Regions from separate parts of the Sphingomonas sp. BK069 genome, predicted to be linked through region 3. Evidence: predicted binding sites of a transcription regulator. Region 3 holds the regulator's gene; each other region holds the start of a gene.
What was found. Region 3 encodes LexA, which represses DNA repair genes until DNA is damaged. Its sites were predicted from a motif close to GTTCCNCNCTTGTTCT; they were not measured.

Region 1 (7,159 bases), 360 kb from region 3:
TCGCCGGCGTCACCCTGCCCGAGATCGTGATCGACCCGCGCTGGCCCTCGGCACCGATCAAGGTGGAATATGCGTTGGCACGGCTGAAGGAGATGCCGTCGTGACCGAGGTGCTGCTGATCACCGGCATGGCCGGGGCGGGCGTGACCACCGTGCTCAAGACGCTGGAGGACCTCGGCTGGGAGACGGTGGACAGCGTGCCGCTGTCGCTGCTCACCCGCGTCGTCGCGCTGCCGCCCGACAGCGGCGAGACACCGCGCCCGCTCGCGTTCGGCTTCGGCACGCGCACGCGCAACTTCGACCCTGCCGCGGTGCTGCGCCGCTTCGAGCAGCTGCGCGAGGAGCCGGGGGTCGAGGTCGGCATGCTGTTCCTCGACTGTTCGGAGGGGGAGCTGGCACGGCGCTTCGCCGAGACGCGGCGCCGTCACCCGCTCGCCGACGATCGTCCCGCCGCCGACGGCATCGCGCTGGAGCGGCGCCTGCTCGAGCCGCTGCGCGCGCGCGCCAACCGGCTGATCGACACGACGCGGCTGACCAGCAACCAACTGGCGCAGGAGATCCGCCGCACCTTCCGCCGCGACGGCACCGTCGGCACGACGCTGACGGTCGAGTCGTTCGGCTTCGCGCGCGGCGTGCCGGCGGGGGTCGACCTGGTCTTCGACATGCGCTTCCTGCGCAACCCGCACTGGGTGCCAGAGCTGCGCCCGCGCACCGGGCTGGACCCCGAGGTCGCCGCCTATGTCGCGGCGGATCCGGCCTATGATGAGGCAGTTGGCCGGATCGAGGAGTTGCTCCTGCTGCTCGTCCCGCGCTATCACGCCGAGGGCAAGCCCTACGTCACCGTCGCCTTCGGGTGCACCGGCGGCAAGCACCGCTCGGTGCATGTCGCCGAGCGGGTCGGTCGTCGGTTGCGCGAGGCGGGCTTTTGTCCCACCATCACGCATCGTGACCTGGCGGCGGCACCGCAGGATGCGCTCGAAGGACGACCATCGCGTCAATGAACGAAGTATCGAAGCCCATGCTCGGACCCGTGATCGGTCTGGTGCTCGTCACCCACGGTCGCCTCGCGGACGAGTTCGTGACGGCGATGGAACATGTCGTCGGTCCGCAGGGGCAGGTGCGCACCGTCGCGATCGGCCCCGACGATGACATGGAGGCGCGCCGCGCCGACATCGCCGGCGCCATCGCCGAGGTCGACTCGGGACGCGGCGTGATCGTGCTCACCGACCTGTTCGGCGGCACCCCGTCCAATCTCGCCATCTCGCTGATGGAGCGCGGGCGGATCGAGGTGATCGCCGGCATCAACCTGCCCATGCTGATCCGGCTCGAGTCGGCGCGCAAGGCGATGACCGTTACCGCCGCGGTCGCCGCGGCGCGCGAGGCGGGGCGGAAGTATATCTCGGTGGCGTCCGAAGTGCTCGGCGAGGCGGCGGCATGACCGTGTCGCGCACCGTCGAGGTGACCAACCGCCGCGGGCTGCACGCGCGCGCCAGCGCCAAGTTCGTCACGCTCGCCTCGGGCCAGCCCGCGCCGGTGAAGGTGGCCAAGGGCGATTCTGAGGTGGTGGGCACCTCGATCATGGGGCTGATGATGCTCGGCGCGGCCAAGGGCGACCAGATCACGATCAGCGCCGAGGGTGACTCGGCCGAGGACGTGGTCGCGACGATGTGCGCGCTGGTCGAGGGCAAGTTCGGCGAGGACTGAGGTCCGCGCCGCCGCCAGCCTATGCCCCGCACCGTCACCGCTTACTCCAACCCGCTCGTCAAACGGGTCCAGGGCCTGCGCGACAAGCGCCACCGCCGCGAGGAGGGGCTGTTCCTCGCCGAGGGGCTGCGCATCCTGACCGAGGCGCGCGAGACCGGGCGCGTGCCGGTCTACCTCTTCTTCGCCGCGGCGAGCGCGCGCCACCCGCTGGTGCTCGCGCTGGTCGAGGCGGTCGAGGCGCGCGGCGGCGAGGCGATCGAGACCATCCCCGACATCCTCTCCAAACTGTCGGGCAAGGACAACCCGCAGGCGGTGGTGGGCGTGTTCGAGACGTTCGAGACACCGCTCGCGGCGCTCGACCGCCACGCCGCGCCCATCTGGCTGGTGGCGGAGCGGCTGCGCGACCCGGGCAATCTCGGCACGATCCTGCGCACCGGCGACGCGGTCGGCGCCGGCGGGCTGATCCTGGTTGACGAATGCGTCGATCCGTTCTCGACCGAGGCGGTGCGCGCCAGCATGGGGGCGCTGTTCACGGTCCCGATCGCGCGCGCGCCCTGGGCGGAGTTCCTGGCGTGGCTGCGCGGCGGCGCGGGTCAATTGGTCGGGCTGAGCCTTCAGACCGAACAGGGATATCGTGACGCGCGCTATGCCGCGCCGACCTTCCTGCTCACCGGCAACGAGGCGCAGGGCCTGCCCGAGGCCTATGAGCGCGAGTGCGACCTGCTGGTGAAGCTGCCGATGCTGGGCAAGGCCGACAGTCTCAACGCCGCGGTGGCGACCGCGGTGATGGCCTATGAGGTGCTGGCGCAGCATCGCAGGTGACTGATGCGGCGTGCGCCGGCGCGCGAATGTTGCGAATGTTGAGTCGTGGGCGAGGTTCGCGACAGGGGCGAATGTCGCCAATGTTGAGTCACGGGTGCGGGTAGCGATCGGTGCCGCGACGCGCGCGCGGATCGCGCGTGGCAGACAGGAGCGGCGCGGTTGCGGCTGTGCGGTCACGCCGTCGTGATAATGCCTGAAACCTCACGTAGGACAGAACAGCTGCGCGAACCGTGGGTGCCGAAGCAGGGCGCAGCGGTGCCGAGAGAACGCTTCATTAGCGTGTTGGGCGAAGCGCCAGCGCTTTCCTGGTGCTATCCACCGCGGCGGGGCAGGAATGCGGCATAAAAAGGTATGACGCGCGCCGGCGCTTCACGTCCCGCCGTCTTCCCGGACCTGATCCATATACATCTTACCGCGAGGCCAACCGCTTATGCGTACGCGGCGCGATGGAGTGCGGGACGACGGGGCGGCACCGGGCGAGCGGAAGCTGTGCGAATTGCGATATGTGATCATCCCGGCGGCGGGGGAGGTCAAGCGTGGGCCGCGCCCACGCGCGCGTTGCTCACAGGCAGGTGACGGGGCCGCCCCTAGCCCCCTTCGACTTGGCGCAGAGCAGGATCGGATCGGTCTCGACCAGCCGCAATGATCGCACCATCCGCTCGGTCGCGCTCTTGTATCTGAGGAAGTGCGGCGAACGGATATGCGCCTCGTAAGCGGCGCGGCTGGCATAGACTTCGAGGAGGCGCACCGACGTCGGCCGCTCCACCAGCGCCACGGAGTGGAGCATCAGCACGCCGGCTTCGAGACGCACCGACGCCTCCTGTTCCTCGGCGAGAAGCCGCTTGTACGCGTCGAGTTGCGCCGGATCGATCTCGAGCTCGGCGATCCGCACGATCGGCACCGGCTCCCGCGCCGGCGACCCGGGGGTGGTGGCGACGAGCGCCATCGCTGCGAAGACCATCGAACTCATGGCGATACTCCCGTCATCCTGACGGCCGACCCGTCACTTCACTCCGCGGCATCCTCCAGCGCGACCGGCTCCGCCGCCGCCAGCTTGGTCAGCGGCCGAGCCGCCTGCTCGCCGACCGGCAGCGGATCGATCGTCTTGTTGCCGGTGTCGATGTTGAGCGCCTCGAAGCGCCGCGCGCTGGTCAGCACCTGGCTCTCCAGGCTTCCCACGAAGCTATTATAGGCGCCCATCGCGGTGTCGAGATTCTTGCCGAGCCGGGCCACGTGCGTCCCCATCGTCGCCAGCCGTGCGTACAGCTCTTTGCCGAGCGCGCCGATCTCCTGCGCCTCGCGGGCCAGTTTCTCCTGCCGCCACACCGCCGAGACGGTGCGCGCGATCGCGATCAGGTTGGTCGGCGTCGCCAGCAGCACGCGGCGGTCGAACGCAAAATCCCACAGCGTCGGATCATGCTCCAGCGCGGCGGAGAGGAAATGCTCGCCGGGCACGAACATCACGACATATTCGGGCGCGTCGGCGAACTGGGTCCAATAGGCCTTGGCGCCGAGCGCGCTGACGTGCGTGCGCATCGACTGGGCGTGCGCGGCGAGGCCGAGCTGGCGCTCCGCCTCGTCCACCGCGCCGAACGCGTCCTGATAGGCGTTGAGCGAGACCTTGGCATCCACGATCAGCGACTTGCCGCCGGGGACCCGGACGATCGCGTCGGGGCGCAGCCGGCCGCCGTCCTCGCCCGCGACGCTGACCTCCATCTGGAAGTCGGTATGCTCGGCGAGCCCGCACGACTCGAGCACGTTGCGCAGCTGCTGCTCGCCCCATCGCCCGCGCGCCTTGGGCGCGTTGCGCAGCGCGTTGACCAACTTGGCCGCCTCGCCGGAGACCCGCTCCTGCCCGGCGCGCATCGCCTCGATCTGGCCGTGCAGCTGGCCGAACGCGTCGCGCCGCTCCGCCTCGATCTTGGCGACGCCCTCCTCGTAGCGCTGGAGTCGATCATTGACCGGCTGGAGCAACGCCTTGAGGCCCTGCCCGGCCTGCTCCTCGGACTGGCGCAACCGCGCCTCGGCGCGCTCCAGGAACGCTTTCTGCGCGTCGGTGAGCACGGTCTGCGCGGCGTCGCGGAAGCGCGCGCTGAGCTCGTCCGCGGCAAGCTTGAGGTCGGCGATGCGCTGCTCGGCGGCGCGCCCCTCGGCGGTGAGCCGCGCCACCTCGAGCCGCGCCGCCTCGCGCTCGTCGCGCGCCTGGGCGAGCTCGGCGCGGAGCGGCTCGGCGGCGCGCGCGCGCTCCTCCGCGCCGGCGAGATCGGCGATGGCGCGGCGGAACAGCTCGGCCTGCGCGTCGCGCTCGGCACGCATCCGCTCGGCCGCGGCGCGGGTCAGCAGCCAGCCGGCGAGCGCACCCAGCGCGAGCGCGATCAGCGCGACGGGAAGAAGATCGGTCATCGCTGGAACATAGATCGAACGGGAGCGCGATCGCAAGCGATGGGTGCGAGAGCAGGGACATCGCCCAAGGTCGTGCCCGTGCGAACGCGAAAGTTCAGAGCGGCGAGCGCGACGCTACGGGCCTGGTTTCCCGCGTGCGCGGGATCACGGGTGACGCCAGCACTCACCCTCACCCACCAGAGGCATCATCCTGAACTCGTTTCAGGATCCACCCGTTCGCGCGTCCAGACGCCGGATGGATGCGCCGCACCGTGGGGCGGCGTTCCGGCTACTCTCCCCTCACCCGCCGCGACGGAGCTTGTCCAACTTCTTCAGCAACATGCCCCGCTTCAGCCGCGAGATATGGTCGATAAAGAGCACGCCGTTGAGATGGTCGATCTCGTGCTGCATGCAGGTCGACATCAGCCCCTCGAACTCGGCCTCGTGGCGCTCGCCCGCGGTGTCGAGCCAGGTCACGCGACAGCGCTCGGGGCGGGTCACCTCGGCATACTGCTCGGGGATCGACAGGCAGCCCTCGTTGTAGCTCGACTGCTCCTCGCTCACCCAGCTGATCTCGGGGTTGATGAACGCCTGGGGCGCGCGCGCCGCCTCGGGCGGTTCGCCCTCCTCCAGCTCGCGCTCCTGCAGGTCGATCACGACGATCCGTCGCAGGATACCGACCTGGATCGCGGCGAGCCCGATCCCGCGCGCGTCATACATCGTGTCGAACATGTCGGCGACGATGCCGCGCACCTCGTCGTTCACCTCGGCGACGGGAGCGCAGGTCTCGCGCAGCCGCGCGTCGGGTACCTCTACGATCGGAAGAATGGCCATGCGCGCGAGCTAGGGGCGCGCCGGAGAAGCGTCAAGCGAGCGCGCTCACGCCACGGGACGCCGCGCGCGCAGCGCCTGCGCCAGCGTGCCCTCGTCGAGATAGTCGAGCTCGCCCCCGACCGGCAGGCCGTGCGCCAGCTGGGTCAGCCGCACCGGGAAACGCTCCAGCCGCTCGGCGAGATAATGTGCGGTGGTCTGCCCCTCCAGCGTCGCGTTCATCGCCAGCACCACCTCGTCGACCCCGCCAGCGGCGACTCGCGCGAGCAGCGGCTCGATCGACAAATCCTCCGGCCGCACGCCCTCCAGCGCTGACAGCCGCCCGCCGAGCACGTGAAACCGCCCCGGGAACAGCCGCGACCGCTCCAGCGCCCACAGGTCAGCGACGTCCTCGACGACGCAGAGCGAGCGGTCGTCGCGGCGCGGGTCGGCGCAGATCGCGCACGGGTCGGTGGTGTCGACGTTGCCGCAGGTCGAGCAGGTCGACAGCCGCTCCTCCACCGCCACCAGCGCCGAGCGCAGCGGCGCCAGCGCGCCCTCGCGCTTCTTGACGAGGTGGAGCACCGCGCGGCGCGCCGAGCGCGGGCCGAAACCGGGGAGCCGCGCCAGCGCGTTGGTCAGCGCCTCGATCTCGGGGGATGCCATGCGGAACAAGTAGGGGGTTGCGTCGCGCCGCGCCAGCGTGTCGAGAGCTGGCGCCATGCGGATCATCTTCATGGGAACACCCGAGTTCGCGGTGCCGACGCTCGAGGCTTTGGTGGCCGCCGGACACGAGGTCGTCGCAGTGTACAGCCAGCCGCCGCGCCCCGGCGGGCGGCGCGGGCGCGAGCTGGTCGCCTCACCGGTGCAGCGCCGCGCCGAGGCGCTCGGGCTGGCGGTGCGCACGCCGGTGACGCTGCGCGACGCGGGCGCACAGGCCGAGTTCGCGGCGCTGAGTGCCGATGTCGCGGTGGTCGCCGCCTACGGCCTCATCCTGCCGCGCGCGGTGCTCGACGCGCCGCGGCTGGGCTGCCTCAACGTCCACGGTTCGCTGCTGCCGCGCTGGCGCGGCGCCGCGCCAGTGCAGCGCGCGATCCTCGCCGGCGACGCCGAGACCGGCGTGGGAATCATGCAGATGGAGGCCGGGCTCGACACCGGGCCGGTGCGGCTCGAGGGGCGCACGCCCTGCGCGGGCAAGAGCGCGGGCGAGCTCACCGCCGAGCTCGCCGCTTTGGGCGCGCGGCTGATGGTGCAGGTGCTCGCCGACCCCGCCGCCTATCCGCCACGGCCGCAGCCCGAGGAGGGCGTCACCTACGCCGCCAAGATCAGCAAGGAGGAGGCGCGTCTCGACTTCACCGCCCCCGCCGCGCAGGTTGCACGCCAGGTGCTCGCCTTCGATCCCGCGCCGGGTGCCTTCGTCGAGCACGCGGGCGAGCGGATCA
Region 2 (7,159 bases), 260 kb from region 3:
GATGAACATCGTCCCCGTCACCGCGATGCCATAGGCCGCGGCGAGGTTGGACGATTCGCCGAAGCCGAACACCAGCAGCAGCACCATGATCATCAGCGCCCAGTTCACGGCGGGGATGTAGATCTGGCCCGCCTCCGACGCGCTGGTGTGGGTGATGCGGATCCGCGGCATCAGCCCGAGCTGCACCGCCTGCTGCACCACCGAATAGGCACCGGTGATCACCGCCTGGCTCGCGATCACCGTCGCCATCGTGGCGAGGATCACCAGCCACAGACGCCAGCTCTCCGGCGCCATCAAGAAGAAGGGGTTCTCCGCCGCGGCGGGGTTCTCCAGCAGCAGCGCGCCCTGGCCGAGATAGTTGATCATCAGCGCGGGCAGCACGAAGCCGAGCCAGGCGTAGGAGATCGGCTTGCGCCCGAAATGCCCCATGTCGGCGTACAGCGCCTCCGCGCCGGTCACCGCCAGCACCACCGAACCGAGCGCGAGGAAGGCGAGCGTGCCGTCATTGGCGGCGAAGCGCACCGCGTACATCGGGTTGAGCGCGTAGAGGATATCGGGTCGCGCGACGATGTGGATCCCACCCATGACGGCGAGAACCACGAAATAAACCAGCATGATCGGCCCGAACAGCCGCCCCACCTTCTCCGTCCCGATCGACTGGAGATAGAAGAGCGCGATCAGGATCGTCACCGCGATCGGCAGCACGAACGAGTCGAAGCCCTGCTCCACCGTCGCCAGGCCCTCGACCGCGGACAACACCGAGATCGCGGGCGTGATCATACAATCACCGAAGAACAGCGCGGTGGCGAGCACGCCCAGGATGACGAGGCTCGGCCCCCAACGCTTGCCCGCGCCCGAGCGGCGCTGGATCAGTGCGAGCAGCGCAAGGCTGCCCCCCTCGCCGTTGTTGTCGGCGCGCAGGATGATCAGCACATATTTGAGCGTGACGATCAGCATCAGCGACCAGAAAACCAGGCTGATCACGCCGAAGATATGAAGCGGGTCGACCGCGAGCGGATGGTGTCCGACGAACACCTCCTTCATCGCGTACAAAGGGCTGGTGCCGATGTCGCCGTATACCACGCCGATCGCGCCGAGCGCGAGCCGCGCGAGCCCGTCGCCGCTGCCGTGATGATGCCCCGCCTGGGCCTGCGCCCGGACCGCCGGATCGTCGGTGTTCACGCTCATGCGTTGCCGACCGTTCTCGAGGCGTCGCCCGCGTGTCTACCCATGGTGCTGGCGCGCCTAGCACGCGCGCAGGGTACCGGCAACGCGGAACAGATATCGAACGGCGGGGTTGTGGACACGCTACAGGAGATGGTGATGAGCGACGACAACCCCAAGACCCACCCTTTCTCGAATGCGGAGAAGAACCCCGACGACTGGACCACCGGGGACGAGCCGATGACCGGCGCGCAGGCGAGCTATCTCAAGACGCTGAGCGAGGAAGCGGGCGAGTCGTTCGACGAGACGCTGAGCAAGGCCGATGCGTCGAAGAAGATCGACTCGCTGCAGGAGCAGACCGGGCGCGGCAAGGCCGACTGATCCGATCGCGCGGGCGTCACCCTCCGCGCGAGGGATCGACGCCCGCGGCGATGAACTGATCGAGCACCAGCACGCGCCGCACCAACTCGCGGCGGTAGTCGGTGCCGGGCGCGGAGAGCGCCACGGCGTGCAGCCAGAGCGCGCGCGCCTGGGCGAGCTGGCCCGCCTTCAGATAGGCCATGCCGAGATAGTATGGCGGCGCCGGATGCTCGGGCGCGAGTCGCGCCGCCTGGCGGAAGGCGAGCAGCGCCGGGGGCGAGAGCCGATCGCCCGCCTCTGCCGCCAGCGTGACCCCCGCCCAGGTCCACAGGATGAAGCTCTTCGGCAGCTTCGACAGGCCCCCCAACACGACTCGAGCAGCGGCGCGGCTGTTGCCGCTGCGCGTCATCGCGTCGGCGGCGACGAGATAGGCGGTGTCGGCAGTGTAGCGCCCGAGCAGGCTGTCGCGCAGCGCGATCTCGTCGGGGTCGATCGGCGCGATCTCGGTGCGCGGCGTCGCCGGCCGGACGCCGAGCAGCGGCGAGCCCTGCCAGGCATAGCCGGCGCCGCCGAGGCAGAGCGCGGCGGCGAGCAGGGTCCACAGGGCACGATCGGCGCGCAGCAACGCCAACGCGCCGAAGGCGCCGGCGCCGAGCAGCAGCAACGCGACGAAGCCCATCACTGTGTCTCCAGCGTGCGGGTCTCGTGCATCTTGCCCGCCATCTGCGGCGGCATGTACTTCTCGTCGTGCTTGGCGAGCAGGTTGGTCGCGCTGAACGAACCGTCGGGATTGAAATGCCCCTCCGCGACCACGCCCGAGCCCTCGCGGAACAGGTCGGGCGCGATGCCGCTGAAGCGCACCGGCGTCGTCGCCTGCCCATCGGTGACGGTGAAGGCGATCGACACGCCGTCGCCCGCGCGGCGGATCGAGCCGCGTTCGACCATGCCGCCCAGCCGCACCGCGCGGTCCGGCGCGGGCAGCGCGCCGCGCACGTCGCTGGGCGCGTAGAAGAAGGCGGCCTGCCCGCGCAGTCCCGACAAGGCCAGCAGCGCGGCCGCGGCGAGCGCGACGATGCCGAGCAGCACCAGCGTCATCCGCTGCGACTTGGGCGTCATTTCTCGTGCTTCCGCATCGCGCGATAGCTCAGCCAACCCACCAGCGCGCCGGCGCCGAGGACCAGAACATAGGCCGCGGTGACGAAGGGCCAGGGGTTCACGCCAGCGCCCTCCGCCGCAGCCGCGCCTCGGCTTTCGCGGCGGCGAGGATGGCGCGCATCCGCATCAGCACGATCGCGCCGAACAGGCAGGAGAAGCCGACCAGCATGATCGGCAGCGGCCAGAGCAAGGACCGGTCGATCGTCGATGAGGTCAGGCCGATGCTCGGCCCCTGGTGCAGCGTGTTCCACCACACCACCGAGTAGCGGATGATCGGCAACAGCACGGTGCCGGCGATGCCGTAGATCGCGGGGACGCGCCCGTCGCCACCGCGCTCCCGGTCGGCGTTGGAGAGCGCGATGAAGCCGAGATAGACGAAGAACAGCAGCAGCATCGAGGTCAGCCGCCCGTCCCACTGCCACCACGTCCCCCAGGTCGGCCGCCCCCAGATCGCGCCGGTGACGAGGCACAGGGCGGCGAAGGTTGCGCCGGGTACCGCGGCGGCGCGCGCGGCAACCTCGGCGAGCGGGTGGCGCCACACCAGGAAGGCGGTGCTCGCGATCGCGATCGCGCTCCAGCCGCCCATGCCGAGCCACGCCGTGGGCACGTGGACGTAGAGGATCCGCACCGTCTCGCCCTGCAGATAGTCGGGCGGGGTCTGGGTCAGCCCGGCCCAGCTGCCGAACGCCACCAGCACAACCCCCAGCCACCACAGCCAGGGCGTGAGTGGGCGCGCGATCCGCAGGAATCGGGCGGGATTGGCGAGGGCGTGGAGCGTCGGCAAGAGGCGGTGCGTCTCGATCGGTCAGGCGGAAGGAAGGGCTAGGCGTTGCAGGAGCTTAGCGACTCTTGCCCGGGGACGCGAGCGGCTCAGTCGCGCGATGACGGCGGTGCCGCGGGCGGCACGGTGCTGGGCGCTGTGACCTGCGCGGTGGTGACGGGCGGGCCCTTGGCGATCACCGCGGCGAGTTCGGTCGCCTGAGTGCACTGACCCTGGCACAAGGTGCGCACTCGGGCGAGGTTCTGCTTGGCGCGCTCGACCGCCCCCTTGGCCACCATCGCCTCGCCCTGCCCGGTCAGCGCGGCGATGTCGTTGGGCTCGAGCAGCAGCGCCTCGCGGTAGAGGCGGATCGCCTTGCCCGGCAGCTGGCGCGCCTCCGCCACCTGCGCGAGCGCGATGAAGGCCTGGCGGTTGCGCGGATCGACCGTGACCGCGCTCTCGAACAGATCGGTCGCACCGTCGATATTGCCCGCGGCGCGTGCCGCCTTACCCTGTTGAAGCAGCGCCATGCTGCGCGCGTCGATCTGGTCGTCCGGGCGCTGGCCGTGCAGCGAGGTCGAGATCGATACCAGCGCCAGCGCCGCCGCAGCGGCGACCGAGGTGAAACGCATGAACGGCTCCAGCTTCGACACGATCGCCAGCGCCTAGCATGGCGCCCGCAGCCGCGCGACGAAAAAACCGTCGGTGCCGTCGTGCGCGGGAGTGAGCCGGACGCCCTGCCCGCGCGCGCGCCCGCACGGCAGCGCGAGCGGCTCGGCCTGCCATCCGGGATGGTCGGCGAGGAAACGCTCGACTTGATCCGCTCCCTCGGCGTCGAGCAGCGAGCAGGTGACGAACACCAGCGCGCCGCCGGGGCGCACCGCGGGCGCCCCGAGTGCGAGCACGTGGCGCTGCATCGCGGCGTAGCGCTCGAGCCGATCGGGGGTGAGCCGCCAGCGCGCCTCGGGATTGCGCCGCCACGTGCCGCTGCCCGAGCAGGGCGCGTCGACAAACACGACGTCCGCGCTGATGTCGGCGAGCGCGTCGGCCTCGCGGCCACCGTCGAGCAGGCGAGTCTCGATGATCGTCGCCCCTGCCTTGCCCGCGCGCGGCGCGAGCCGGGCGAGGCGCGCGCGATCGACGTCGCTGGCGATGATCCGCCCCCGGTTCGCCATCGCGGCGGCAAGCGCGAGGCTCTTGCCCCCCGCCCCGGCGCAGAGGTCCAGCACCGTCATACCCGGCGCGGCGCCGGCGGCGAGCGTCACCGCCTGGCTGCCGGCGTCCTGCGCCTCGACCAGCCCGGCATAGGGTGCGAGGTCGGTGCCGGCGGGTAGCCGGAGCGCATCAGGGAGGCCGGGGATCGACGCCGCACCGTCGATCGCGGGCGCCTCCCCGCGCAGCCGATTAACGCGGACGTCGAGCGGCGCGCGTTCGACTAACGCAGCCTGCTCTTCGTCGCCGAGCCCCGATGCGGCGAACCGCTCGGCTAGCCAGTGCGGCAGCACGCCCGGCATCGCCGCGGGCTCGTCGCCGATCGGCGCGGGGCCGTGGGGCGAGCCGTCGAAGGTGGCGGCGAGCGCCGGCTCCTGACGTGCGAGCGCGACCAGCGCCGCGCGCCCGTTCGCCGGGCGCTCGCCGAGCGCGCGGACCGCGGCATAGACCAGCTCACGCACCGCGCGCCGGTCTTTCGACCCCGCATAGCGGCGGGTCGCCAAATAGCGCGCGATCAGCGTGTCAGCCGCCGCGCCGCCCTGCTCCGCGGCGGCGACGATCGAGTCGAGCAGCTCGATCGCCGCCTGGGTGCGCGCCGCCGGAGTCACTCAGCGGGTCGGATAATTGGGCGCCTCGCGCGTGATCGTCACGTCGTGGACATGGCTCTCCTTGAGCCCAGCGCCGGTGATCTGGACGAAGCGCGCGCGCTCCTGCAGGTCGCGGATCGTCGCCGAGCCGGTATAGCCCATCGCCGCCTTGATGCCGCCGACCAGCTGGTGGATCACGTCGCGCGCCGGCCCCTTATAGGGCACCTGCCCCTCGATCCCCTCGGGGACGAGCTTGAGCTGGTCGCGCACCTCTCCCTGGAAATAGCGGTCGGCGGAGCCGCGCCCCATCGCGCCGACGCTTCCCATCCCGCGATAGGATTTGTACGCACGCCCCTGATACAGAAAGGTTTCTCCCGGCGCTTCCTCAGTCCCGGCGAGCAACGAGCCGACCATGCAGGTCGACGCGCCCGCCGCCAGCGCCTTGGCGAGATCGCCCGAGGTGCGCAGGCCGCCGTCGGCGATCACGGGCACGCCCGCGGCGGCGCCGGCCTCGGCACAGTCCATCACCGCGGTGAGCTGCGGCACGCCCACGCCCGCCACGACACGCGTGGTGCAGATCGAGCCCGGTCCGATGCCGACCTTGATGCCGTCCGCGCCGGCGTCGATCAGCGCGCGCGTCGCCTCGCCGGTGGCGACGTTGCCGGCGACGACCTGGACCGAGTTGGACAGCTTCTTCACGCGCTCGACCGCGCGCGCGACGTCGCGATTGTGGCCGTGCGCGGTGTCGATGACGATCAGGTCGCACTCGGCGTCGACCAGCGCCTCGGTGCGCGCGAAGCCCTTGTCCCCCACGGTGGTGGCGGCGGCGACGCGGAGGCGTCCGGCGGCGTCCTTGGTCGCCTCCGGGTACATCACCGCTTTCTCGATGTCCTTGACGGTGATGAGCCCGACGCAGCGATAGGCGTCGTCCACCACCAGCAGCTTCTCGATGCGGCGCTGGTGGAGCAGCCGGCGCGCCTCTTCCTTCGCGACGCCGATCGAGACGGTGACGAGATTCTCGCGCGTCATCAGCTCGGCGACGCGCTGGTTCGGGTTCTCGGCGAAACGCACGTCGCGGTTGGTGAGGATGCCGACCAGCTTGCCGTCGCGCTCCACCACGGGAATGCCGCTGATCCGGTTGGCCTTCATCAGCGCCTGCGCCTGGGCCAGCGTCGCCTGCGGCGCGATCGTGATCGGGTTGACCACCATCCCGCTCTCGAAGCGCTTGACCTGCCGCACCGCGGCGACCTGCTCGTCGACGGTGAGGTTGCGGTGGAGCACGCCCATACCGCCCAGCTGCGCCATCACGATCGCCATGTCGGCCTCGGTGACGGTGTCCATCGCCGAGGACAGGATCGGGATGTTGAGCGCGATGTCGCGAGTCAGCTTCGTCCGCGTATCCGCCTCGCCGGGGAGCACCGCGGACTCGGCGGGCGTTAGCAGCACGTCGTCGAAGGTGAGGCCGAGACGGATATCCATGAGGCGCCGAATCCTTGGGAGCGAGGAGTGGCGCGCCATGTAACCGCGTTCCCCGCATCTCGCTAGGCCCCCCGCCCCGCACGGGCTATGATGGCATCGTGGACGCGGTGAGCCCGCGGGGGGAGAGAAACGATGACGGTGACGCTGGCCTTGTTGTTCCTGGCGCTGGTCGTCTTCTACCTGCTGACGAGCATCAAGATCGTCCGCCAGGGCTATCAGTACACGATCGAGCATTTCGGCCGCTACACCGGCACCGCCGCGCCCGGCTTCAACTTCTACCCTGCCTTCTTCTACCGCGTCGGGCGGCGCGTGAACATGATGGAGCAGGTGATCGACATCCCCGGACAGGAGATCATCACCAAGGACAATGCGATCGTCTCGACCGACGGCGTCGTCTTCTTCCAGGTGCTCGACGCCGCCAAGGCGGCCTATGAGGTGTCCG
Region 3 (7,159 bases):
GGCAGCTCGCCGTTGAGCAGCAGGTAGCAGACTTCCATGAAGGTCGACTGCTCGGCCAGCTCGCCGATCGGGTAACCGCGGTGAAGCAGCACGCCCTCGTCGCCGTCGATATAGGTCAGCTTCGACTGGCACGAGGCGGTCGAGGTGAAGCCCGGGTCATAGGTGAACGCGCCGGTCTGCGCGTAGAGCTTGCGGATGTCGACCACGTCGGGGCCGACCGAGCCCGACAGCACCGGATATTCGAGCTCCTTGCCCGACAGGGCGAACTGGGCTGCTTCGGTCATGGATGATCTCCTGTCAGGCTTTGTGGTCCGCGATCCGAGCGAGGCTCTCGTCGCGCCCTAGAAGGACGAGTACGTCGAAGATGCCGGGCGAGGTCCTGCGCCCGGTGAGCGCGGCGCGGAGCGGCTGGGCGACCTGCCCCAGCTTGACCCCGGCCGCCTCGGCCACCTGCCGCACCGCGGCTTCGGTGGTCTCCGTATCCCAGTTGTGCACTGCGTCAAGCGCGCCGTGCAGCCGCGCCAGCAGCGCGGGGGCGTCGCCCGCCAGCAGCGGCGCCGCGTCGGAGTCGACCGCGAGCGGACGCGTTGCGAAGAGAAACGCGGTACCCTCGGCGAGCTCGTTGAGGTTGGCGGCGCGCGGCTTCAGCGCCGGGATCGCCGCGGCGAGCGAGGCGCGGCGCGTGTCGTCGTGATCGAAGCCGAGCTTCTCCGCGACCAGGTCGGCGAGCCGCGAGTCGTCGCTGGCGCGGATATAATGACCGTTGAGATGCTCGAGCTTCTTGAGATCGAACCGACTCGGCGACTTGCCCACGGCGTCGAGGTCGAACCATCGGATCGCGTCCTCGCGCGCGATAATCTCCTCGTCGCCGTGTCCCCAGCCGAGCCGCAGCAGGTAGTTGTCGAGCGCTTCGGGGAGGATGCCCATCTCGTCGCGATAGGCCTCGATGCCGACCGCGCCGTGGCGCTTGGAGAGCTTGGCGCCATCGCTGCCGTGGATCAGCGGGATGTGCGCGTAGACCGGGTCGGGCCATCCTCCCTCGATCGCGTCCATCGCGCGATAGATCGGCAGCTGGCGAAAGGCGTTGTTGAGATGATCGTCGCCGCGGATGACGTGGGTCACCCCCATGTCGTGGTCATCGACCACGACCGCGAGCATATAGGTCGGCGTGCCGTCAGAGCGCAGCAGGACGAGGTCGTCGAGCTCAACGTTCTGGACGGTGACCTCGCCTTGAACGCGGTCGTGGATCGTCGTCGCGCCCTCGGTCGGCGCGCGCAGGCGGACGACATAGGACTGGTCGGCGGGCCAGTCGGTGCGGTCGCGCCACGGCGAGCGGATCCGCAGCGGCTGCTTCGCCGCCTGGGCCTCGGCACGCATCGCGTCGAGCTCCGCGCTGGTGAGATAGCAGCGATAGGCGTGCCCTGCCTCGATCATCCGGTGGGCGACCCCGGCGTGGCGGTCGGCGCGAGCGAACTGGTAGACTTCCTCGCCGTCCCAATCGAGCCCGAGCCAGCGCATGCCGTTCAGGATGGCGTCAATCGCCGGCTGGGTCGAGCGCGCGCGATCGGTGTCCTCGATCCGCAGCCGAAAGCTCCCGCCGTGGTGGCGCGCGAAGAGAAGGTTGAACAGCGCGGTGCGCGCGCCGCCCAGGTGAAGGAACCCGGTGGGTGACGGGGCAAAGCGCGTGACGACGGCGCGCTCATTGATCTCGGTTGCGCTCAAGCGCGCGTGCTCCCAGGCTGGATGGTCGGATGGCTCGATCGGCCGCGCTCGCCCCTAGCAAAGCCTCTCTCCCGCATCAAATCGCCTCCCGCGCCGGCAACGCTTTGGAACGTTGGCTGGAAGCGGAGCGCGACCAACTTTTTCTGTGGCTGCCGGTGGCGCTGGGCACGGGCGCGGCGGCGTGGTTCGTGCTGCCGGAGCGGCACGAATGGGTCGCGCTCATCCTGATCGCGCTCGGGCTCGCCGCCGCCGCGGCGGTGAGCTGGCGCGGCGGTCGCGCGGCGCCGTTTGCGGCGATGCTCGGCCTCGCGGTCGCGGCGGGAACGGGGCTCGCGTGGACGCGCGCGACGCGAGTCGCCGCGCCGACGCTCGACCGGTCCGCGGTGGTGCGGCTGGTGGGCGAGGTGGAGAAGATCGAGCCGCTGCCCGCGCGCGGGCTGGTGCGGGTGACGCTGGGTGCCTTGCGGTGGGAGCGGCCACCACGCCGCGCGCCGCTCCACGTGCGCGTGAGCCTGCCCGAGCGCGCGATACCGACCAATCTCGCGGCGAGTGCCGCCATGACGTTGCGCGCGCGGCTGATGCCGCCTGCGGCCCCCACGGTTCCTGGCGCCTATGATGCCGCCCGCGCGGCCTGGTTCGACCGCGTCGGGGCGAGCGGGCGCGGCTTCGAGCCGGTCACTGTACGGGGGGTGGGCACGCCGGGCGTGCGCGACCGGATCACCGCGCATATCACCGCGGCGCTCGCGGGTAGCGCCGGCGGTATCGCGGCGGCGCTGGTGACAGGCGACATGGGCGCGATCGACGACAGCGACTCGCTGGCGATGCGGCGTGCCGGGCTGGCGCACCTGCTCTCGGTCAGCGGGCTGCACATTACCGCGACCGTAGGAATCGTGATGGCGGCGGTGCTGCGGCTGCTCGCGCTGTCGCGGCGACTGGCGTTGACGGGGCTGCTTCCGCTCATCGCGGCCGGAGCAGGGGCGGGGGCGGCGATCGGCTATACTTGGCTGACGGGATCGCAGGTGCCGACGATCCGCAGCTGCGTCGCCGCGCTGATGGTGCTCGCCGCGCTGGCGCTCGGGCGCGAGGCGCTGACGCTGCGACTGGTGGCGATGGGCGCGCTGGTAGTGCTGGTCGCCTGGCCCGAGGCCGTGGTGGGGCCAAGCTTCCAGCTCTCGTTCGCGGCGGTCGCCTCGATCGTCGCCTTGCACGAGCACCCGCGGGTCCGCGCCGCGCTGCTGGCACGCGACGAGCCATGGCCGCATCGATGGACGCGCGAGGCCGTGTCGCTGCTCGTTACCGGGGCGGTGGTCGAGCTCGCGCTGATGCCGATCGCCGTCTTCTCTTTCCACCAGGCCGGTGCCTATGGCGCGATCGCCAACATCGTCGCCATTCCGCTGACCACCTTCGCGATCATGCCGGCGGTCGCGGTGGCACTGCTGCTCGACACGCTCGGCTGGGGCGCGCCGGCGTGGTGGGTGGCGGGACGGGCGATCGCACTGTTGCTGTGGATCGCGCACAGCGTCGCCGCGCTCCCCGGCGCGGTGCGCGCGATCCCGGCCATGCCCCTGGGTGCTTTCGCGACGATGGTGGCGGGTGGTATCTGGCTGGCATTGTGGCGCACGCGGGCGCGCTATCTGGGGCTGGCACCGCTGGCGATCGGGGCGGCGTGGACGTTGGCGACCCCCGCTCCGGACCTGCTCATCACAGGCGACGGGCGCCACCTGGCGGTGCGCCAGGCGGACGGCGGCTTGATGCTGCTGCGCGACCGTGCCGGCGGATACGTGCGCGACGTGCTCGCGCAGAACGCCGGGATCGACGGCGTGCCGGGCTTGCTCAGCGAGTCCCCCGAAGCGCGCTGCAATCGCGACCTGTGCTGGTGGCAGCGTCGCGTCGACGGGCGCTGGTGGCGCGTGCTGGCGACGCGCAGTGGCTACACCGTGCCGATGCAGCGGCTGACGGCGCTTTGCGCCACGGCAGACGTCGTGGTGAGTGAGCGCCGCCTGCCGCGCCGCTGTCGCGCGCGCTGGCTGACGCTCGACCGTGATGCCCTGGCCCATAGTGGCGGGGTAGCGATCACCTTCAAAGATACGCGTGTCGTGGCGGTGCGGAAGGAAGGGGACGAACACCCCTGGGCGATGGCGGACGAGCGATCCGCCCGTGCTCCTGCGCACGCAGGAGCCCAGAGCCACGAGCACTGCCGCCTGCGACCCTGGGCTCCTGCGTGCGCAGGAGCACGGCACGTCGACTAGGCGGCGACTGATTGGAGCGTGCGCAAGAACCGACCGCCTGCCACCCCGACACCCCCGCCGCTCAGTCGTAGCGACGCAGGATCCCCGCCAGCTTGCCCTGCACCCGCACCTGGGTCGGCGCGTAGCGCTGCGGGTCGTAGGAGCGATTCGCCGGATCGAGCCGGATCATCGCACCCTCGCGACGGAAATATTTGAGCGTCGCCTCGCTCTCGTCGATCAGCGCCACCACGATCTCACCGTCGCGCGCCACTTCCTGGCGGCGGATCAACGCATAGTCACCGTCGAGGATGGCGGCGTCGACCATCGAGTCCCCCGCCACCTCCAAGGCGAAATGCTCGCCACTGCCGAGCAGGGCGGCAGGAACGGGCAGGGTGGTCGCGCCCTCGAACGCCTCGATCGGCACGCCCGCGGCGATGCGGCCGTGGAGCGGGATCTCGACGACATCGTTGGCGGGCACCACGAGCTCGACCGGCGCCCGCTTGGCCGGGGCTGCGGCGCGTTTGGGTTCGCCGCGCTCGGGCGCCTTGAGCACTTCCAGCGCGCGCGCGCGATTGGGCAGGCGGCGGAGATACCCGCGCTCCTCGAGCGCGCTGATCAGCCGATGGACACCCGACTTGCTCTTCAGCTCGAGCGCGTCCTTCATCTCCTCGAACGAGGGCGACACGCCGCTCTCGGCGAGCCGATCCTCGATGAAGCAGATCAGCTCGTGCTGTTTGCGCGTCAGCATGTCCACACTCCCCATTCGCGAACGGATGCGGAACCTTTATGGAACACGACAGGCCTCGTCAAGCGATGACGAGGATTTCCGCCGAGTCGCCCGCGCGCGTCGCTGGAGCGTGCGGCGGACGCACGATCAGGCAGGTCGAGCGCGCCAGCGTGCGCAGCATCGAGCTGTCCTGGATAGTCGAGGCATAGGCACGTCCCTCGCGCAGTTCGGCGCGCAGATAGTCGCTGCGCTCGCCGTTGGCGGGCAGGTCCTCACCGAGGATCGCGCTGGTCGCAGTGGGGAAGGGATCGGCCGCGCCGGCGAGGTGCGCCACCAAAGGCCGCACGAACAGCAGCGCGGTGACGAAGGCTGAGACCGGGTTCCCGGGCAGCCCGACCACTGCCAGCCCATCGCGCCGCCCCGCCAGCATGGGCTTGCCGGGGCGCAGCGCGATCCGCCAGAAGTCGAGCGTCACCCCTGCCGCCTCAAGCGCCGGCCGTACCAAGTCATGGTCCCCGACCGACGCGCCGCCGGTGGTGACGAGCATGTCGGCGTGGACCGCGGCGAAGGACTGGGTGAGCGTGTCGAGCCGGTCGGGCAGGATGCCGAGATCGACGATCTCCGCGCCGCTGTCGGCCAGCAGCGCGCGCAGCAGCAGCCGGTTGGACTCGGGCAGCGCCTCGCCCGGCGTACCAGGTTCGACCAGCTCGTCGCCGGTCGCGGCGAGCGCGACGCGCACCGGTCGCGCGACCGTGACCCGGCCGACCCCGCCGGTGGCCGCCACCGCGAGCCGCGCGGGGGTGAAGCGCTCGCCGCGCGCGACCAGCACGTCTCCCGCCGCGAAGTCGAGCCCGCGCGCGCGCACGTTGCGCCCCTGATGCGCCGGCCCCTCGCCGTCGAGCTCGACCTTGTCGCCCTTGCGCCGCGCCTCTTCCTGGACGAGGACGGTGTCACTGCCCGCGGGCATCATGGCGCCGGTGAAGATCCGCACCGCCTCGCCGGGCGACAGCGCGCCCGTGTGCGGAGCGCCCGCCGCGCTCTCGCCGACGACGCGCAGGGGGCCAGGCAGGTCGGCGTAGCGCAGCGCGTAGCCGTCCATCGCCGAGACATCGCGCGCGGGCTGGGTACGCCGCGCCACCACCGGCGCGGCGGCCCAGCGCCCGAGGGCCTCGGCGAGCGACACCTCGACAGGGGCGACGGGCGTGCCGAGCGCCAGCACACGCGCCTGCGCCTCGGCGACCGGCAGCAGCCCCGGCCGTGACGGCGACCCCATCAGGCGCGCCAGTCGCCGGAGCGTCCGCCGCTCTTGGCGAGCAGGCGCACGCCGCCGATCACCATGGTCTTGTCGAGCGCCTTGGCCATGTCGTAGACGGTGAGCAGCGCGACCGACACCGCGGTGAGCGCCTCCATCTCGACCCCGGTCTTGCCGTCGGTCGCGACCGTGGCCGAGGCCGTTACGCCATGCTCGTCGACGGTCAAGTCGACCGCGACGCGGCTGATCGGCAGCGGGTGGCAGAGCGGGACGAGCTCGCTGGTGCGCTTGGCCGCCATGATCCCGGCGACACGCGCCACGGCGAGCACATCACCCTTGGCGACCGCGCCGTCACGGATCGCGGCGGCCGCCTCCGCCACCATGTCGATCCGGCCGCTCGCCACCGCCTCGCGTCGCGTCACCTGCTTGCCGCCGACATCGACCATGTGCGCCGCACCCGAATCGTCGAGATGGGTGAGCCCCGTCATCTCAGCCGACCAGCGCGTGCGTCGCTGCCGTGACATCGGCCTGGCGCATCAGCGCCTCGCCGATCAGGAAGCAGTGGACGCCGTGGCCTGCGAGCGAGTCGAGGTCGGCGCGGGTGCTCAGCCCGCTCTCCGCGACCAGAAGCGTGTCCGCGGGCACGCGCGCCGCCAGCTCCCAGGTGCGCCGCACGTCGACCTCGAAGCTGCGTAGGTCGCGATTGTTCACCCCGATCAGCCGCGAGCGCAGTCGCGCCGCGCGCTCCAGCTCGGCGGCGTCGTGCACCTCGACCAACACGTCGAGCCCCTGCTCGATCGCCGCAGCCTCGCACTCAGCGAGCAGCGTGTCGTCGAGCGCGGCGACGATCAGCAGGATCGCATCGGCACCGATGCTGCGCCCCTCCAGCGCCTGCCACGGATCGACCGTGAAGTCCTTGCGCAGCACGGGCAGGTCGCAGGCGGCGCGCGCAGCGATCAGATACTCCTCACGCCCCTGAAAAAACGGCGCATCGGTCAGCACCGAGAGGCAGGAGGCGCCCCCCGCGGCGTAAGCACGTGCGTGCGCCGGCGGATCGAAGTCCTCGCGGATCAGACCTTTCGACGGACTGGCCTTCTTGATCTCGGCGATCAGCGCGTGCCGACCGGCGGCGACGCTCCGCTCCAGCGCCGAGCGGAAGCCGCGCGGCGCCGTCTGTGCCGCGGCGCGCTCGCGCAACGCGCTGTCGCTCACGGCGGCACGGCGCGCGCG

Region 1: the regulator LexA is predicted to act here: its motif matches at 4,933-4,948, upstream of FHY02_RS01720 (DNA recombination protein RmuC).
Region 2: the regulator LexA is predicted to act here: its motif matches at 1,275-1,290, upstream of FHY02_RS02230 (DUF3072 domain-containing protein).

Annotation. Positions count from the first base shown of each region.
Region 1 covers NZ_JACHZH010000001.1:347,685-354,843, reverse strand. Annotated here, with positions in the region: gene FHY02_RS01750 (HPr kinase/phosphorylase) at 1-104, shown strand, start outside; gene rapZ (RNase adapter RapZ) at 101-1,000, shown strand; gene FHY02_RS01740 (PTS sugar transporter subunit IIA) at 1,030-1,437, shown strand; gene FHY02_RS01735 (HPr family phosphocarrier protein) at 1,434-1,703, shown strand; gene FHY02_RS01730 (RNA methyltransferase) at 1,725-2,525, shown strand; gene FHY02_RS01725 (putative quinol monooxygenase) at 3,088-3,495, opposite strand; gene FHY02_RS01720 (DNA recombination protein RmuC) at 3,534-4,928, opposite strand; gene def (peptide deformylase) at 5,208-5,741, opposite strand; gene recR (recombination mediator RecR) at 5,787-6,383, opposite strand; gene fmt (methionyl-tRNA formyltransferase) at 6,439-7,159, shown strand, end outside.
Region 2 covers NZ_JACHZH010000001.1:443,794-450,952, reverse strand. Annotated here, with positions in the region: gene FHY02_RS02235 (potassium transporter Kup) at 1-1,188, opposite strand, end outside; gene FHY02_RS02230 (DUF3072 domain-containing protein) at 1,324-1,545, shown strand; gene FHY02_RS02225 (hypothetical protein) at 1,562-2,203, opposite strand; gene ccmE (cytochrome c maturation protein CcmE) at 2,203-2,640, opposite strand; gene ccmC (heme ABC transporter permease CcmC) at 2,738-3,463, opposite strand; gene FHY02_RS02210 (M48 family metallopeptidase) at 3,550-4,071, opposite strand; gene FHY02_RS02205 (RsmB/NOP family class I SAM-dependent RNA methyltransferase) at 4,105-5,259, opposite strand; gene guaB (IMP dehydrogenase) at 5,260-6,717, opposite strand; gene FHY02_RS02195 (SPFH domain-containing protein) at 6,850-7,159, shown strand, end outside.
Region 3 covers NZ_JACHZH010000001.1:703,114-710,272, reverse strand. Annotated here, with positions in the region: gene FHY02_RS03590 (citrate synthase) at 1-284, opposite strand, end outside; gene gltX (glutamate--tRNA ligase) at 298-1,722, opposite strand; gene FHY02_RS03580 (ComEC/Rec2 family competence protein) at 1,827-3,971, shown strand; gene lexA (transcriptional repressor LexA) at 4,033-4,698, opposite strand; gene glp (gephyrin-like molybdotransferase Glp) at 4,757-5,950, opposite strand; gene moaC (cyclic pyranopterin monophosphate synthase MoaC) at 5,950-6,417, opposite strand; gene trpC (indole-3-glycerol phosphate synthase TrpC) at 6,419-7,159, opposite strand, start outside.